3 regions of the Sodalis sp. C49 genome follow, and region 1 is predicted to be linked to each of the others. Evidence: predicted binding sites of a transcription regulator. Region 1 holds the regulator's gene; each other region holds the start of a gene.
What was found. The regulator LexA, encoded in region 1, represses DNA repair genes until DNA is damaged. The targets are predictions, from matches to a motif close to TNCTGTATGTACATACAGNA.
Positions count from the first base shown of each region.

Region 2: umuD (translesion error-prone DNA polymerase V autoproteolytic subunit) is a predicted target of LexA. The motif match lies at 3,447-3,466, and genes of this name have one in related genera.
Region 3: dinB (DNA polymerase IV) is a predicted target of LexA. The motif match lies at 1,143-1,162, and genes of this name have one in related genera.

Region 1 covers NZ_CP163303.1:3,342,976-3,347,610, reverse strand. The annotation lists gene plsB (glycerol-3-phosphate 1-O-acyltransferase PlsB) at 1-1,248, opposite strand, end outside; gene ABUK12_RS15040 (diacylglycerol kinase) at 1,374-1,742, shown strand; gene lexA (transcriptional repressor LexA) at 1,863-2,471, shown strand; gene ABUK12_RS15030 (CsbD family protein) at 2,877-3,086, shown strand; gene zur (zinc uptake transcriptional repressor Zur) at 3,308-3,817, opposite strand; gene rcsA (transcriptional regulator RcsA) at 3,982-4,611, opposite strand.
Region 2 covers NZ_CP163303.1:2,897,238-2,901,872, forward strand. The annotation lists gene ABUK12_RS13130 (GNAT family N-acetyltransferase) at 1-443, opposite strand, end outside; gene ABUK12_RS13135 (SDR family oxidoreductase) at 524-1,273, opposite strand; gene ABUK12_RS13140 (winged helix-turn-helix transcriptional regulator) at 1,372-1,776, shown strand; gene umuC (translesion error-prone DNA polymerase V subunit UmuC) at 1,747-3,012, opposite strand; gene umuD (translesion error-prone DNA polymerase V autoproteolytic subunit) at 3,015-3,431, opposite strand; gene ABUK12_RS13155 (DmsA/YnfE/YnfF family dimethyl sulfoxide reductase) at 3,782-4,635, shown strand, end outside.
Region 3 covers NZ_CP163303.1:2,410,752-2,415,386, forward strand. The annotation lists gene pepD (beta-Ala-His dipeptidase) at 1-26, shown strand, start outside; gene dinB (DNA polymerase IV) at 46-1,131, opposite strand; gene dpaA (peptidoglycan meso-diaminopimelic acid protein amidase) at 1,317-2,054, shown strand; gene ABUK12_RS10930 (class II glutamine amidotransferase) at 2,025-2,792, opposite strand; gene lpcA (D-sedoheptulose 7-phosphate isomerase) at 2,830-3,414, opposite strand; gene ABUK12_RS10940 (YceI family protein) at 3,638-4,222, opposite strand; gene ABUK12_RS10945 (pyridoxal phosphate-dependent aminotransferase) at 4,517-4,635, shown strand, end outside.

The DNA.
Region 1 (4,635 bases):
GTTGCCGCCGCGCAGCATCGCCTGGATGGTCATGGTCAATGTGCCGGTCTTGGGATCGAGCAGGCGCCCGGTACGCGACCGCCCGCCTTCCATAAAATATTCCACCGAATAACCCCGGGTAAATAACTCACCCAGATATTCGCGGAATATGGTGGAGTAAAGTTTATTGCCCTTGAAGGTACGCCGGATAAAAAACGCGCCCAGCCGACGAAAAATCGGACCCGCCGGCCAGAAGTTCAGGTTAATGCCGGCGGCGATATGCGGCGGCACCAGCCCCTGATGATACAGGACATAGGACAGCAGCAGATAATCCATATGGCTGCGGTGACAGGGCACATAGACAATCTCATGGCCGTCCTCGGCCAGTTGCCGGACGCGTTCGGCATTGCGCACGTGCAGGCCCTGGTATAGCCGGTTCCAGGTCCAGCTTAATACCCGATCCGACAAGCGCACGGCTTCATAGGAAAAATCCGCCGCAATTTCTTCCATCAGCTCGATGGCGTTTTGCTGCGCTTTATCAGTCGAGATTTTTTTAGCGCGGGCTTCGTCCTCCACGGCTTTTTCAATCGCCTTGGACGCCAGCAGCTTATTGAATAAATCCTGGCGGACAGGCAGCCGCGGCCCCACAGCCACCAGGCGTTGGCGGGCAAAATGAATCATGGCGACGCGTGCCAGCTTCTGCGCGATGGTTTTATCGGTGCCATGCTCGGTCGCCATATAGCGCATGGACAGCGGACGGGAAAAACGCACAAAGCTGTCGCGCCCCAACCACAAGACGGCGATAAACTTCTGGAAACCATTGAGGAGGCGCAACTGGGGCGCCGGCTGGTTCTGCTGCGCTTCACGGCCGGGCGATCGTCCGAACATAACGGATACCGGCACCATCTGGACATCAAGCTGCGGATTATTGCGATGTAAATCCAGATAATCGTGAAACAGCTTCACGGATTCCAGTTTTTCGGAAAAATAGCGAAAAATACGGGGGCCATCGTGGATAAAGACGTAGCGCGGCAAGACGACGCCGTCGATCTCCAGCGGTATCAGCGGATCGGACAACCCCAGTTGCAGACATTGCGCGCGCAGGGTGAGCAGGTCCGTCTTGGAGTTATAGGGCAAAACATACATCATTGGCCGCAGCGGGTCCAAGCCGGCTTCTTGCCGGGGATTGGCGGGAATGGCTTTACTCCGCACCAGTAGCCTGAGCGGTAAATTCAACAACGTATAATAAATAGTACGCCAGCCTGACATATCTTCGTGAAGCCTCTTGTTAGCATTGCGCCACAAGAATACCAGAAACCGCGCGACAGATCTGTGGTGATGCGAACGAGAAGAAACGGTAATATAGGCACAATTTTTCTTTAGCGCGCAAAATTATGGCAAACCAAACCAACGGACTTCGGCGCATCTTTAACGCCATGGGCTATTCCATAAAAGGATATCGCGCCGCCTGGCGGCATGAAGCCGCTTTTCGCCAGGAAGTGGTGGTTGCCGTGGTGGCGATTGCCCTTGCCTGTTACCTGGAGCCAGAACCCGTGGCGCGGATTTTATTGATCGGTTCGGTATGGCTGGTGCTGATCGTTGAGATCGTGAATAGTGCTATTGAAGCGGTGGTGGATCGCATCGGGCCGGAGCTGCATCCGCTTTCTGGCCGGGCGAAGGACCTGGGCTCGGCGGCGGTGACCCTGGCCATTGTTTTGGCGCTGTTCGTGTGGATAACGCTGTTATGGCGGTATATTCCTTAAAATGGCCGGCGCGGCCGGTCGTCGGCAGGGTTTTATCACATTTTGCAACGCTTGTGGTTTTCAATTGGTGCGGACCTGTATATACTCACAGAAAGACTGTATAAACAAACAGGGGACGGAATGAAAGCATTAACCGCCAGACAACAAGAGGTATTTGACCTCATCCGCGATCATCTTGCGCAAACCGGCATGCCGCCGACCCGGGCGGAGATCGCGCATCGTCTGGGATTTAAATCCCCTAACGCCGCCGAAGAGCACCTTAAGGCGCTGGCGCGCAAGGGCGCCATCGAAATCGTTTCCGGCGCCTCGCGCGGCATCCGGTTATTGATAGAAGAAGAAACCGGCCTGCCGCTGATCGGCCGCGTGGCCGCCGGAGAACCCCTGCTGGCCGAACAGCATATCGAAAGCCATTACCAGATCGATCCCGATCTGTTTAAGCCCCACGCGGATTTCCTGCTGCGTGTCAGCGGCATGTCCATGAAGGATATCGGCATCATGGACGGCGATCTGCTGGCGGTGCATAAAACCCAGGATGCCCATAACGGTCAGGTCGTGGTGGCGCGAATCAATGACGAGGTCACGGTAAAACGCCTGAAAAGACACGGTAACATCGTTGAGTTGCTACCGGAAAACAGCGAGTTTTCGCCCATTATTGTCGATTTGCGCGAGCAGGAAATGTCCATCGAAGGTTTAGCGGTCGGCGTTATCCGCAACGGCAACTGGATTTAACTCACGGTGCTCCATGGCATCCTGAATATCCCTTATCCCGCGTCAGCGAGAATTTTATGGCGGATAACCGGCGACGCGGAATGCGGGTTCGCCGCCATAAAAGTGCTGCGGCGCGTCCGCTGCCGCTAGCGGTATTTATATTTAGTTACAATTAGCGATGTACGGGCTGATACCTTCTACCTACTGTTTTATTTCACCTTATAGCCCATACGGCGTTTATAACCCTGCCAATATGGTCTAATCATCTGCTGAATAAACCTTATGCCAAATCCCCTGCTATACTTTAGACATAGGGTTAACTTATGACATGCAGGTTTTGGGACGCAATACGTGTCCTCGCTATGCGCTAACAAAACCTGGAGTGGCAGATGTTGACTGAGAAACCGATAACCAAGGAGAACTCCGATGAACAAAGATGAAGCCAGCGGTAATTGGAAACAGTTCAAAGGTAAAATGAAAGAACAATGGGGTAAGCTTACTGACGATGATCTGACGGTAGTTGAAGGTAAACGCGATCAGTTAATCGGTAAGATCCAGGAACGTTACGGTTACGGCAAAGAAGCCGCGGAAACGGAAGTAAAGGACTGGGAAACACGTAACAAATATCGTTGGTAATGATTTTTGGAAATCATGACTAATGCATATTCACTGTGCGGTTATGGCTTCCTTAAGTGTTCCTACCCAAAGGTACAAGGACGTACCACCTATTTTATATGATCCTATCAGCATTCCCCTGTTTTGCCGCCTCTCCAATGTATTAACCAAACGCGTTATCTCACTTCAGCCATAATAAACGTCATTTGCTCCCGGGTTCTTGTAAAAGCCAAAATGGGACGCTAGCGTTTCTTTATCGCTACGCTATGATCGTGTCCGCAGTCCTGGGGATTGTCACAAGCTTGCACTTCGGCGCATAAGGTACAAAATCCGTGTGCCTCGACGACATTATGGCGCATGGCGAAACCCGTGGCTTGCGCCATTTTTTGCAAAATATCTTCAATGCCTTCGGTTGATTGTTCAGTCACCTGGCCGCAGCGATCGCAGATAAAGAAGGCGGAGGTGTGACTGGGCTGCTCAAAATGGTGGCAAAGAACAAAGCTGTTAGTGGATTCCACTCTATGGATAAAACCTTGTTCCAGAAGGAAATCCAGCGCGCGGTAAATTGTCGGCGGCTTTGCCTGCGGTTCCGTCGCCCGCAGCAGATCAAGCAGGTCGTAAGCACTGATCGCGCCATCCTGCTGTGTCATCAGGCGCAACACTTCCAGTCGCTGTGGCGTCAGGCGCACGTTGCGTTGCTCACATAATTGTTCAGCCTGGCTGAGCAATTGAGACTGATCGGTGGTATTCATAGCGTTTCCCCACTGCTGATTTCCGCCCTCTATCTTATCATGAAGGCGGAAAAACGCCGAATATTGGCGTGTTTTAACCCATATTGTCACCGGCAAAAGGGTGAGGGGACGGGGATCGGGGGCAGGTTTCTTTAGCTGTGGCGTTCGAACGGAGCCGCTGGTTTTCAGCAAACGGGATAACGGATATTGATACTATCTGTGACGCTGTTGGCAATAGCAATTAAATGGTATATCACCTGTTTATTACTGGCCTTGGTTTTCCGCTTAATATTTATTTTGTGAGAAGAAAGCGTTTTTTCTTTAATGTGCAATTGGGTACAGATATACATGGTGTCATAACCTGACATCCACATGGTTAAAATTTCTACTTCGGTCTTGCTAAAACGCAGCGGAGAGAACCCGATGGCGGAATCGTCATTGCGCCAGGCTTTGGTGTCCATAAAGTAACGGATTATCATTAATAATGTGCTGATCTTTATAAATTTTGATAAAATAATCACATTATCCCTGATTGGCACGAAATCATGGAACTTAATATTCTCATTACCAATGAAAATAAAAAAAAGCGTCAAAGGCCGTTCGTCAATAATGGATTTTAATCCTTCTCCATCCCCTTGATACTGATAAGAGTTTTGATTAATAAAAACTATCGAAGGATTGGCGTTTTTGCATCTCATTCGCAACGTGCTGATATTGTCCACATCGCGAATGGCGCCTTTGATACCGCTTGCCGACAATGAGCTTTTAAGCGCGCATTTAGTATAAGTGCAAGGATCGAGTATAAATACTGTCATAATAATATCTGCAATTAGATTCAT
Region 2 (4,635 bases), 450 kb from region 1:
TGGAAACCGCAGGCATCATACAGCGCCCGGGCGCCGGGATTATCGGCCGCCACCCTTAGCCCCAGTTCGGTCACGCCCTGGGCGCGCAACCGCTGATCCAGCTGCGCCAGCGCGCTGCGTCCGAGCCCGCGGCGGCGCCAGGCGGGCAGGATGCAGAAATCGGAGATATAGGCCGCCTCGTCTTTGCACGTGATCCATAAATACCCCGCCACCGGCGGTACGCCTTGCCGGTCCGCCGCGTCGCCGGCCTCGATGCAGTACAGCTGGTTATCCGGCGTCGCCACCCCCTGCGGTAAATACCCGTCAATGCTGGCGATGGCGTTGATCCTGCCCTGCCCGATATCGTAACCGTGGTTGGCGCTCAGGTCCCGGGCGTATTCCCCGATAAAAAAATGGCGATAATCGGGGTATTCCCCGGCGGTCATATTCCTCAGATGAATCATAGCGCTACCCGTTATCATAACGTGCTTATCCACGCCGGCGCCCCTGATGCAAAGCCAGGGCTTATCCGGCCACCGGCACATCATAAGCCGCTGACGCCACCGTCGACAATCAATTCACTGCCGACGACAAACGCCGATTCATCGGACGCCAGATAGACCGCCGCCTTGGCCAGCTCCAGCGGCGTGCCCAGCCTGCCGAGCGGCACCAGTTGCTTGATTTGCGCCAGCAGGGCCGCATAGGCCGCCCCGTCCAGGCCCAGTTTTTCCAGCGCCGGGGTTTGCGTCGGGCCGGGGCTTAAGCTGTTGACACGGATGCCGCGCGCCAGCAGTTCCCCCGACAGGGTCCGGGAGAGCGACAGCAGTCCGGCTTTGCTGGCGGCATACGGGCCGCTTTGCGGCAGGCCGATATGCGCGCTGACCGAACCGCATAAAATCACCGAGGCCGGTGCATGCAGCAGCGGCAACAGTGACTGCACCAGAAAAAACGGCCCCTTCAGATTGGTCGCCATCAGGCGATCCCAGGCGGCTTCATCCCATTCCTCCAGCGGACGGTGGGTCACGTCGGCGGCATTGATCAGCAGCACATCCAGCCGGGGCCACAAGGTGGCAAGCGCTTGGGCCAGGAGCGGCTGGGCGGCCACATCGCCCGCGTCGCTTTGCAGGCATACCACCCGTTCGCCCAGATCCGCGGCGGCGCGCGCCAGCGCATCGGCGTTGCGTCCGGTGATGGCGACGGTGGCGCCCTCGGCCAGGAACTGACGGGCGGTTTCCAGCCCGATACCGCTGGTGCCGCCGGTGATCAAGGCAAATTTATCGGCTAAACGAGGCATTTTTATCTCTCTGACAGGTGAAAAATGCCATTATTTATAAGATAGTATTAAAATGATAGTAGGTACCAATAGGATACTAAAGAGGCGAGTGGGATGAAATGACGACCCGAACGATTGCGCAACCGAAAAAAATATTACCGCCGCCGGCGATAACGCCCTGCCCGATGCTTACCTTTGTCGAGCTGGTGGCCGGCAAATGGGCCATTCCCATCCTCTACCGGCTGATCGTTATCGACGCCCCGGTGCGTTTTGGCGAACTGCAGCGCGGGGTCTACCCCATCACGCAAAAGGAGCTGACGCGTCAGCTGCGCGCGTTTGAAACCAAGGGCCTGGTGCGGCGTACCGCGTTCGCCGAAATCCCGCCCCGGGTTGAATATCAGGTCACCGCCCTGGGTAAGACGCTGAAGGCGCCGCTACAGTCCCTGGCCGCGTGGGTCGACGCGCACCAGGAGGATTTACAGGCCGGCGCCGGCCTAGAGCGCCGCGCGGGGCAGATCGCTTAGCCGGGAGGTATAGGCCGGCGACAACATGTCGCGTTTCATTTGCCAGTCCCGGCGGATGCCCTGGCCGGCAAACCAGATTTGCCCCCGGCCCGAGCGGTTGACCTTATCCAGGGTCGCCATCAGCGCCTCGGCGTTAACGTGCGGCTTATACCGGTCGAACAGGCCGAGCTGCGCCACGCCCCGGTCATAAAAATCGCCCAGCACGACGCCGGCCTTCAGATAACGCCGATCGTCCAGCCACAGGCTATCCAGGCAGGCCGTCGCCTGGGCGATGATATCCCGGGAATCGTTGGTCGGGACGGGAATGCGGCCGGTGGCCTGGTTGGCGTAATAGATTTCGCCGGCCGCGTGCGGACTGGTGCGCACAAAGACCGCGACCTGCCGGCAAAACTGGTTTTCCCCGCGCAGTTTTTCCGCCGCGCGCGCGGCATAACTGCATACCGCCTCGCGCATATCCTGGTAACGGGTGATACGGGAACTGAAGCTGCGGCTGCAGATAATCTGCTGCTTCACCGCCGGCATTTCCTCCACCTCCAGGCAGGGTTCGCCGCGCAGCTCACGCACCGTGCGCTCCAGCACCACGCTGAAATTATTACGGATAAACGCCGGATGGGAATCCGCCAGTTGCAGCGCCGTGCCGATCCCCATCGCCCGCAGCGTTTTGCCCAGCCGGCGTCCTATGCCCCACACCTCCTCCACCGGCATCAGCGCCATCAGCTTACGCTGGCGCAGCGGCGAGGACAGATCCACCACGCCGCCGGTTTTGCTCCACTGCTTGGCGGCGTGGTTGGCAAGCTTTGCCAGCGTTTTACTGGGCGCAATACCCACCCCCGAATGCAGATGCGTGCACTGCAACAGGGTTTGCTGTACCTCGCGGCCAAACTGTTCCAGCGCCCTGCAATGGCCGACGCCGGTGAGATTGAGAAAGGCCTCGTCGATACTGTAGATCTCAACCGCCGGCGCCATGTCCTCCAGCAGGGTCATCACCCGATGCGACATATCGGCATACAGGGCATAGTTGCTGGAAAACACCGCCACGCCATGTTGTTCAAGCAGCCGGCGAATCTTGAAATAGGGCGCGGCCATAGCAACGCCAAGGCGTTTGGCGGCGGCGGAACGGGCGATAACGCAGCCGTCGTTGTTGCTCAGCACCACCACCGGGCGCCCGCGCAATTCCGGCCGGAATACGGTTTCACACGAAGCGTAGAACGAATTGATATCCACCAGCGCGTACATGGCTACAGCGCCGCGTAGATGATAAACGTCACCACGCCGAAGATTTCCACCTGGCTGTCTTCGGTAATGGGAATGGGCGCGAAGGCGGGATTCATCGGCATCAGCCGCGCGCGGGGATGAAGCTGCAGGCGTTTCACGGTAAAGCCGCCGTCGACGGAGGCGATAACAATATTGCCGTGGTCGGGTTTAAGGGCGCTGTCCACCACCAGGATATCCCCTTCACGGATATTGCCCTCAATCATCGATTCACCCGTGGCGCGGACAAAATAGGTGCTGGCCGGATGGCGCACGCAGATGGCGTTGATATCCAGGCGATGTTCAACATAATCCTGCGCCGGGCTGGGGAACCCCGCAGCGACTTTATCGCCAAAAAACGGCAGCGGTACGCCGATGCCCAACGCCGCGGGATAAATCTTCATAACGGCCACTCCATATACTGTATTTACATACAGTATAGATGCGACCGGGGGAACATGTGAAGCTGGAAAAACCACGGCGGCGACAAACGGCTGATAATCATTGGATTTAAGATCACGCGTGGCTGGCGCCCATGCGCCGGCCTGGCGCCGCATATTTGTATGATAAAACGAGACATAACTCATACTTTTGGTTCTTAAAAACCCTTTTTGTTATGCGACTTTGTTCGGGAACAAGTTTTTCCGCCTGTTTTTCGCGCATTATGCTCCCATGAATTGTAACCCCAGTAACTATCAGGCTTTATAGGATTGCGGGCTGCAACGCTTTGTGTGTGCAATGTGACGGGTGAGAGATGAAGAACAAGACATTAACCCTGCTTGGCGAAGCCGCCATCAGCCGGCGCAGCCTGGTGAAAGGCGGCGTGGCGACCGGGGGATTGCTGTTGGCCAGCAGCGCGCTGCAGCTCCCTTTCCTGTTCGCCCGGGCGGCCGTTACCCCGGCAACGACCGCGGGAACGGCCGATAAGGTGGTCTGGAGCATGTGTTCGGTTAATTGCGGCAGCCGCTGCGCGCTCAGGCTGCATGTGCGCGACGACGAGGTGTATTGGGTGGAAACCGATAACACCGGCCAGGATGAATACGGCGATCATCAGGTGCGCGCCTGCCTGCGCGGCCGCTCCATGCGCCGGCGGATGAACCATCCGGAACGGCTGAAATATCCGATGAAGCGCGTGGGCGAACGCGGCGAAGGCAAATTCCAGCGCATCAGCTGGGATGAAGCGCTGGACGCCATCGCTGATAATCTCAAGCGTATCGTCAAGGATTACGGCAACGAAGCGGTGTATATCAATTATTCCTCCGGCGCCACCGGCGCCAATTTCGCCCGCTCGTCACCGTCGGGCTCGCTTATCACCCGCCTGATGAACTGCTACGGCGGCTACCTCAATCAGTACGGTACCTATAGCACCGCCCAGATCAATGCCGCCATGCCCTACACCTACGGCAGCAACGAGGGCAACAGCACCTCGGATATCGTTAATACCAAACTGGTGGTGATGTTCGGCAACAACCCGGCGGAAACCCGCATGAGCGGCGCCGGCATTACCTACCATCTTGAGCAGGCGCGCGAGCGCTCCAACGCGCGCATGATCGTTATCGATCCGCGCTATACCGATACCGCCGCCGGGCGCGAGGATGAATGGATCCC
Region 3 (4,635 bases), 930 kb from region 1:
TGAAAGCCATTCCTGAAAAGCACTAAAGCGTAACGCCCCCGCGCCTCAGGAAAGAGGCCGGTGGCGCAAATCGTCTTCCCAATTAAGCATGAGCTGACGCTCGATTTGTGGATCCAATAACGTCACATGCAGCCCCACCAGCCGCACGCCGCGATCGCCGCGCCGCTGCTCCCAGGCCTGCCGCGCAATATGCAGCAAATCCTCTTTGTTCAGCTTCGGCCAGACATGCTCCTGGGTGGTCTGCTGGAAATCGGCGAACTTCAGCTTAATTCCCTGCCGGGCGATATGCAGATCCGGCCTGACCCGGCCAAGGCGTCGCTCCAGTTCCGGATAAAGCTGTTCGATAATGGCCTCGCACTCCACCCAGGCGACGATATCTTCCGCCAGCGTGCGCTCGACGCCGACGGATTTGCGCAGGCGATCGGACGAGACCTCCCGTTCGTCGATACCCTGTGAACGCTCCCAGATCACCCGGCCGAATTTACCAAACTGCCGCAGCAGCGTCGCCAGGTCACAGCGTTGTACATCCAGGCAGGTCGTTAAGCCCATGTCGGCGAGTTTTTTGGCGGTGACTTTACCCACGCCGGGTATTTTGCCTAACGGCAACTGCGCCAGAAAAGCCGGCACGTCCCCGGGAGTAATCACATACTGTCCGTTGGGCTTATTCAGGTCCGAAGCAATCTTGGCTAAGAATTTTACCGGCGCCACGCCCGCCGAGGCGGTAAGGTTCAGCTCGTCGGCAATCTGGCGGCGGATGGCCTGGGCCATCAGCGTAGCCGATCCGCTGTGATGATGGCTGTCCGTCACATCCAGGAAAGCTTCGTCCAGCGACAGCGGTTCAATCAGCGGCGTATACTGGCTGAATATATGCCGGATATGTTCCGAGGCTTCTTTGTAGGCCGCCATGCGCCCGGGCAGCAGTTTTAAATGCGGGCAGAGTTTCAGCGCCATGGCGGTCGACATGGCGCTATGCACGCCGAATACCCGGGCCGGATAATTAGCGGTGCTGATGACCCCGCGCCGGTCCGCCCGGCCGCCGATGGCGATGGGGATATCGCGTAAAGTCGGATCGTCGCGCATTTCCACCGCCGCGAAGAAGCAATCCATATCGACATGTATGATTTTACGCATTTATCCCCCTTAACTGTACAAGTATACAGTAAGGCGACGAATTTATACAAAACGTATCTTGATAAATATACAGGCAGTGATATCTTGTCGCTGTTTAAGTTGTTTTACTTGCCGTTTTTTAAAGGGTCCGCCGACAACGCCCCGTTGCCCGGCATCTTTATTATTTTGACTACGCAGGAATGATAATGGGCAAAATCGCACTGTTGTTTGCGATATTGTTTTGTATACCGGCCATGACGTCCGTCAGTTATGCCAGTGAGCAGGCGCAGACGCAGGTATCGAAAGAATTAAAGGCACAACTATTAGGCTCACCGGTTTTTATTCAGATCTTCAAAGAAGAACGAACGCTTGAACTGTATGCCAAAATGGGTAATGAATACCGCATGCTGGGCAGCTACCGCATTTGTAATTTCTCCGGCGGCCTGGGTCCGAAACGCCGGGAAGGGGATTTTAAAAGCCCGGAAGGGTTTTATTCAATTACCAACCGTAACCTAAATCCGAACAGTCATTATTATCGGGCGATAAATATCGGTTTTCCCAACGCCTACGATCAATCGCAAGGCTATTCCGGCGCGATGCTAATGATCCATGGCGACTGCCGCTCTATTGGCTGTTATGCCATGACCGATGGATATATCGCCGAAATTTATCATTATGTGGAAGCCGCGTTGCAAAACGGACAGGCCCAGGTCAATATCCATATTTTCCCGTTCCGGATGACCGAGGCAAACCTGCAGCGCCACCGTTTTTCGACGTATTATCCTTTCTGGCGTTCACTTGAACCGGGTTATGCCTATTTTGCCCGCTACCACCAGCCGCCGGCGGTGGCGGTCGTCAACGGTCAATACACCATCAACGCGCCGCTGCAGTTAAACAGCGGCACCCCGGTGATTTCACAGTTCGCGCTCTCCGAAACGAAATAATACGCTCTCCCCTGGCGCAATCTTGTGCCAGGTTTCATTCCCCGTCAGCGGCTGCGTGGCGATAACGGTGACCACGTCGTTTGGCGTGGTCTGCTGCTGGAAATCGATCTCCACATCCTGGTCAAGCAATGTCGCCTTGCCAAACGGCGCCCGCCGGGTGATCCAATACAGATTGGTGGAACAATACCCCATCACAAAACGGCCGTCCGACAGCAACATATTGAAGATGCCCTTTTGCCGCAGCTCGCCCGCAAGCACCGCAATATAGCGAAATACCGCCGGCCAGTTAGCCGGCGTGCGCGGATAGCGCGCCGCCAGCCGGGCCAGCAGCCAGCAAAAGGCATATTCGCTGTCGGTTTTCCCCACCGGGCGATAACAGCCGGTATCCAACTGGCGAAACCCCCGCAGCTGGCCGTTATGGGCGAAGGTCCAGTTGCGTCCCCACAGCTCGCGGGTAAACGGATGGGTATTTTCCAACGACACCTTGCCGCGGTTGGCCTGGCGGATATGCGACACCACCGCGCAGGATTTAATCGGATAATCCTGCACCAGCCGGGCGATAGGCGAATTGAAACTCGGCAACGGATCCTTGAAGGTCCGGCAGCCCATGCCCTCGTAAAAGGTGATACCCCAGCCATCCTTGTGCGGCCCCGTACGGCCGCCGCGTTGTACTAACCCGGTAAAGCTGAAGCAAATGTCCGTCGGTACATTGGCACTCATCCCGAGCAGTTCGCACATGACCCGTCTCCTATGCCAGGGCGTCTGAACGCCGTAATTACGCGCCCGCCGCCATCTCTTTTTCAATCAGTTGGATCAGGATATGGATCGCCTTGATATGGATTTCCTGAATACGATCGGCATAACCGAAATGCGGCACACGGATTTCCACGTCGGCGGTGCCGGCCATCTTGCCGCCGTCCTTGCCGGTGAGCACGATGACTTTCATGCCTTTGGCGCGGGCCGCCGCCACGGCGCGGATGATATTGGCCGAATTGCCGGACGTGGAGATGCCCAGCAGGACATCGCCTTTATTACCCAGCGCTTCCACGTAACGTGAAAAGACAAAGTCGTAGCCAAAATCATTGCTGACGCAGGACAGGTGGCTGGGATCGGAAATGGCGATGGCCGGATACGCCGGGCGGTTATCGCGATAACGGCCGGTCAGTTCCTCGGCGAAATGCATGGCGTCGCAATGGGAACCGCCGTTGCCGCAGGAGAGCACCTTGCCGCCGGCTTTAAAAGAATCGGCAATCATAATGGCGGCGTCTTCTATCGCCTGCAGATGGCGATCGTCGCTGAGAAATTTGGCAAGCGTTGCCGCCGCTTCGTTAAGTTCACTACGAATCAAGTCCTGATACATGGTTCCCTCGGTATAGGCTGGCTAATTTAATCGTTATCCCAGCCATCAGTTTACCGGATCGGCTAAACCACGAGAAGCGAAGTTAATCCCGTGCCCTTGCGTTACCACATGGAATTTGCAGTTTAGAGCCAGGATGGAATGGTGATGCCGCAAAAAGCAACGGCGGCGGAGACGCCGACCGGCGGGCCTGGCGCCGGCCGGTGGGGTTGCATTCACGCCATGACTACTTCACCAGGGCCTCGGTGGAAATGCTGATAGCCACGGCGTCGCTGACCATAGGCACATATTTGTCCATGGCAAAATCAGAGCGCTTGATGGTGGTGGTGGCATTAAACCCGACCGCTTGTTTTTTCGCCATCGGATGCTCGCCTTTTTTGTTCAGCACCGCGTCCAGGATCACCGGTTTGGTGATATTTTTAATTTTCAGTTCACCGTAAACTTTATATTTATTGCCGCCCTCGCTGACGATTTTTGTGCTGCGGAACGTGGCCAGGGGGTAAGCGGCCAGATCGAAATAGTCCTTACCCTTGAAATCGTCCGTCAGCGCCTTGACGTGGGTATCCACCGTGGCAACCGGAATAGATACATCCACCGTCGAACGGGCGATGTCGGCATCATCCAGATGAATATTACCGGTAACGTTTGAAAAATCAGCGGTCGGATTGGAAAAGCCAAAATGGTTCCAGGAGAACACCACTGAGGTGTGCGCGGGATCCATGGCATAGGTCTGGGTCGCCGCCTGGGCAAAACCGGAAAGCAGCCCAAAGCCGATAACCAGGGGTGCTGCGATTCTTTTTGCGTTAATCATCTGTCTCTCATTCCGTTGCGGTTCAAAGAAGCAATTATAGTGGCCTTTTTAAGCACCGCATGCTGCCGAAAAAATTTGTCCTATTAATTCAGTCGTTTTGACCGACTGAAATGTCATTGGGCCAAAAACAGAAGAGTGAGAGTATGTTATCGCTTTTGCGCCGTTTAGGTGCTGCGATATAAAACTCGCCCAACGGCGGATTTAGCCGTTTAACCATCTAAACGTCCCGATTGTTAATTATGCTGAGCGTGTTATATTGAGATAAAAACCGGCTTTTAAGAGTGGTAATTAGCCATGAGCAGCATCTACGTTCCCCAAAGCAAACTCCCCGCCTTGGGCACCACTATTTTCACCCAGATGAGCGCGCTGGCGCAGCAGCACAAGGCCATCAACCTCTCGCAGGGGTTCCCGGA